2 regions of the Paenibacillus sp. FSL H8-0261 genome follow, and region 1 is predicted to be linked to the other one. Evidence: riboswitches for the same ligand, from Rfam matches in the RefSeq annotation. Region 1 holds a riboswitch; the other holds the start of a gene.
What was found. Region 1 has a riboswitch for thiamine pyrophosphate ahead of MHI27_RS12850 (ABC transporter ATP-binding protein). Riboswitches for the same ligand answer to the same signal wherever they lie in the genome.
Positions count from the first base shown of each region.

Region 2: linked by a shared signal. The riboswitch ahead of MHI27_RS02095 (ABC transporter substrate-binding protein) and the one ahead of MHI27_RS12850 (ABC transporter ATP-binding protein) in region 1 are both predicted to bind thiamine pyrophosphate.

Region 1 covers NZ_CP150297.1:2,917,131-2,919,592, reverse strand. Annotated here, with positions in the region: gene MHI27_RS12855 (amino acid ABC transporter substrate-binding protein) at 1-523, opposite strand, end outside; TPP riboswitch at 747-850, shown strand; gene MHI27_RS12850 (ABC transporter ATP-binding protein) at 1,118-1,813, shown strand; gene MHI27_RS12845 (ABC transporter permease) at 1,794-2,462, shown strand, end outside.
Region 2 covers NZ_CP150297.1:466,685-469,146, reverse strand. Annotated here, with positions in the region: gene MHI27_RS02100 (hypothetical protein) at 1-1,094, shown strand, start outside; TPP riboswitch at 1,244-1,354, shown strand; gene MHI27_RS02095 (ABC transporter substrate-binding protein) at 1,515-2,462, shown strand, end outside.

The DNA.
Region 1 (2,462 bases):
CGGACAGGTTACTGGTTAGAGATTGTCCAGCTTTTTTACCCTTAAGATCTGCAAATGTTTTGATATCCTCATTGTTTTCACTCACTATCAATACCGCTTTAGATACGATATACGGTTCAGAGAAATCATATTTCACTTTACGATCTTCATTAATGGATACTTCGTTAAAAATAACATCAAAACGCTTGGCATCCATCCCAGCAAAAATGCCGTCCCACTGTGTCTCAAAAAATTCTGGTTCAACACCGAGGCGCTTCGCTACTTCCTCAGCAATTTCTACGTCAAAGCCGGTCAGTTTCCCCGAAGCGTCATGATAAGTAAAGGGTGCATACGTCCCTTCTGTTCCTATACGCAATTTGCCGCTAGCTTTAACAGCTTCCAGACTGTTTTGCGCAGTGGCTGTATTTCCACCATTCGTTCCAGCTGAAGAATTTTTAGAAGTATCGGTATTCGAATTATTGCCGCAGGCCGCTACAAACACCACGGTTAACGCCAATAGAATAGTTAAACTTAATTTTTTCATTATTAATTCCCCTCTCTTTACCCGGAATTCATCCGGTAAATTGTATACTACACTGGCTGATGTTTACCGTCAATGATTTTTTCCGATTATATTCATCGGAATTGTAATATTAGGTAAATCTCTACCCTTATATTACCCATTCTTAGAATAATCCTTCACAAGATCCTCTCTTTACATCTCAGAAAGATATGGTATATTTATAAACAAATTAAATATGGAACTGTTATTTCACTAGGGGAGTCGGCCGACTGAGACGGAGCTTCAAGCTCCGGACCCTTGGAACCTGATCTGGATCATACCAGCGGAGGGAAGTGGAGCAGAATTTTCATCCCATGCATTTTTAGTGTTCCTATGCTGAATGAACTTTTTGACCCATTTATTTCCCACCGGAAATGAATGGGTCTTTATTTGTTTACAATCAATCACAAAACTTAAGCGTAGGCTTTCGAAGCAAGTTTTGTACGATGCTTTCCAAGAAGCCAACGCTCACAAAACTTTTTAGGAGGTTCGATCATCACGACAATCCTATCCATTCAAGGCTTAACCTACTCTTTTCCGGAATCAGAACAACCCCCTGTATTCGCAGATCTATCCATGGATATCAGGCAAGGTGAGTTTGTTTCTGTCATTGGGGCTAGCGGATGCGGAAAAAGTACGCTTTTCAAAACTATAGCAGGCTTACTCGAACCCACTCATGGGAAAATAATAATTCATTTGAACTCGTCATCCTCTACTCGCTTAGGTCAGATCTCATACATGCCTCAGCAGGATTTGCTGCTGCCTTGGAGAACTGTGCTCGACAACTGTCTTTTGCCCTGGGAGATTAAACCAAGGTTTAGTAAACAACAGACGATCTCTCACATTCGGGAAATGCTGTCACGCTTCGGTTTGGCCGATGTAGAGAGGGCTTATCCCCATGAGCTATCGGGTGGCATGAAACAGCGAGTCGCATTTCTACGAACGCTTGTAGCTGGCGGCGGGGCCGGTCTTATGCTGTTAGATGAGCCATTTGGAGCGCTCGACGCTATGAACAAACGTGAGATACACCGTTGGCTGTTGGAGCTTTGGGATGAGCTGGATCAAACTGCGATGCTCATCACCCATGATCTAGAGGAAGCGCTGTTACTAAGCGATCGGATTTATTTATTGTCTGGAGGCATGCATAGCGAATTACAGGAGATCGTCGTTGATTTACCGAGGCCAAGACATTACAAGATGAACTATGAACCCCGGTTTATAGCGTTACGGGAAGAGTTGGAGCGGAGACTGTATGCAGCCCATACCTTTTAAAAAACATCTAAACAATTACGGCCCCTTCATTCTACTGCTATTGTTCATTCTTGTGATCTGGGAATCAGCTGTTCGTCTTCACTTGATTCCAGCCTTTATCCTACCTGCACCTTCTTCAATAGGTATCGCATTGATCGAACACAGGCAATTACTCAGACCGCATTTAATGGCGACACTGCAGGAAATATTGGTAGGTTTTGTTCTCTCGGTTATCTGTGGTTCACTGCTGGGCACCGGAATGTTCTTGTTTCGCCCCCTTGAAAAAGCCATCTATCCGTTCCTTATTATCAGTCAGACGATCCCGTTAATCGCGCTATCCCCCATTTTTATTATGTGGTTCGGATATACGCTGTGGAGCAAAGTGGCTGTTGTGTTTCTAACTGCTTTTTTTCCAGTCGTTGTGAGTACATATGACGGACTTCGTACAAGTGGTCAAGCCTACAAAGACTTATTGTTAACATTTGGCGCAAACCGCTGGCAACTGCTTGCTAAAACCCAAATTCCGCTGGCGCTGCCCTCTTTTTTCTCAGGACTAAAGCTATCCATTGTGTACTGCGTGATTGGAGCAACCATCGGCGAATGGCTTGGAGGCAGCAAAGGACTCGGTTACTTTAGCCGAAGGATGGCCGGAAATATGCAAAGTGCCGAA
Region 2 (2,462 bases), 2.5 Mb from region 1:
GTCCTTTTCAGCTTGGATTTGTGACGATACGTGTCCAGCTTGAGGGGGATTCGATTCCCTTTAGTAATGCACTGGAATTCGCGGACCGCTTCCGGACGCTTGAGAATACCTTCGTACAGGATGACTACACCTATATCCATTGCGGAGAACAGACCTATGAGATGGTAGAGGATTTTGTCTTCCGAAATCTGGTGGATGGACTGGAGCCTTTTCTGGATCACTCGGATATTAATGGGGCTTATTTCGAGACCCTTCCCTTTTTCGTAGATGAAAGAATGCAGGTGCAAGCCTTTTATGGCTTTCAGAGTGAAGGGGATTCTGATGAGATTAGTATAAATATACGCTATCGCGCCTCTCAGCTTGATGGAATTGATCTGAACGGGAAGCCCTATGCCAGTGCCAGCGATCCAGCGTATATTGCGAACTACTGTCATGAGCATTCCTATAATCGATGGGGCCCAGACTCGTATTATATGATGAATGAGCAGACCTTTTGCTGTCTAACCCGAGCTGAACCAAAGATCGCCGTTAGCCTCGCCAACCAGATGTACGGGCAATATTATTACGGATTTCTACTCAATATTTTCCACAAAATCGTTCTGCTAAAGCTGGCAAATATGCATTCCCGACTACGCATAAACCACGATTATGATGAGATCGATAATTTAATCTACTCGATTAATAAATTCTCGGCAAAGTTCTATTTCTTGGAGCTGATTTCACAGTCGCAAGGACGGGAGATTTTTCTTCAGCTGCGTAAAGTATACGGGAACGACGCTCTGTTCGAGGAAGTAAAAGAAACCTTGACTGACCTTTTTCAGTATCAAGATAAGTTCCAGTCGAAGCGCCGGGATAATCTGCTGATGATCCTCACTGTATTTACGGTGGTAAGTGGGATTTATGGCATGAATCAAGTCATTGACGATCTGGATGGAAAGATTCAATGGAGTAAGATGGTTAGCTATTCCCCCTTTGAGTTTCTTGCTCTTTTCGTGATTATGAGCGGGATAATGATCAGTGTTGTCCTTACGCTAGGTGCTCTGGTTACTGAGCTTAAGCGGCGTCATCGCAAGAAACATAAAGATCTGGATTAATGAAAACGGACGGAGAGATTTGAAAAATTTAGGAGCGTGCTACTAGACATTCCGAGAACAGCCGTCTATAATACACCGTATGCAAGCATAAACGCCTTCAGCGTCCTTATAAAGACGATTAGCGTTTAAGCGAGAAATACCCGTTAACTTCATAGAACCAGGGGTGCTGGAATTGGCCGGCTGAGATTGTATCCCACAAGATACTGACCCTTATACCTGATCTGGATAATGCCAGCGTAGGAATCGCCAATTGGTTTTGGTCCCTGTGACCTTTACTAACCTTGCGCCAAGCCAGCGTCCCGATCACTCGGGGCGCTTTTTTTGTGTAGATCACAAAAGATGTAGAAGAAATGTACATACTACACTTTATGGTTCATGTTGGATGACGGGATCTGGCAACCTTAAAGGAGAGAAGAAGACATGCAACTCAAAAAAGCACTTATGCTTAGCCTCACCTGTATGCTCATTCTTGCGATTGCCGGATGCGGCAGCAACAATGGGAATACAGCCGGAAACAAAGGAAATGCTGCGGATTCGAATGCAGCGACCGGATCAAATGCTCCGAAAGAGCTTACCAAAGTTAAGGTTGCACTGGATTGGACACCGAATACGAACCACACCGGTCTATACGTAGCCAAGGATCTTGGTTATTACGCGGAAGAAGGTCTGGATGTAGAAATCGTTCAACCTGGCGCAGCGGGTTCTGATACTATGGTTACCTCTGGCGAAGCCGCTTTTGGGATCAGCGCTCAGGAAGGATTGACTCTAGCCCGTCTACAAGGCGTTCCCCTTGTCTCGATTGCAGCCATTATTCAGCATAATACTTCGGGATTCGCCGCTCCAGTGGATCGCAAGATTAAATCACCAAAAGATTTTGAGGGTAAAACTTACGGAGGTTGGGGCTCTCCCGCTGAGGAAGCAGCCATGAAGGCGATCATGGACCCTGTTGGTGGCGATGTGAAAAAGGTGAAGCTAATCAGTATTGGTGAAGCTGACTATTTTACTGCAGTCAAACGTGACATTGATTTCGCTTGGATCTTCTACGCTTGGACCGGTATTGAAGCCGAACTGCGTGGTGAGCCTCTGGATATGCTCTACTTGAAGGATTATGCGCCTCAGCTCGATTATTACACCCCTGTGCTGACCACGAGTGAGAAACAGATTTCTGAGAATCCAGATTTGGTGAAGGCTTTCCTGAAAGCCACATCGAAGGGTTATCAATATGCGATTGATCATCCAGAAGAGGCTGCCGCTACATTATCCAAGGCTGTGCCTGACCTTGATGCCGAGCTTGTCCTAGCTAGCCAAAAATGGCTTAGCCCGAAATATAAGGACGACGCCCCACGCTGGGGAGAGCAAAAAACCGAG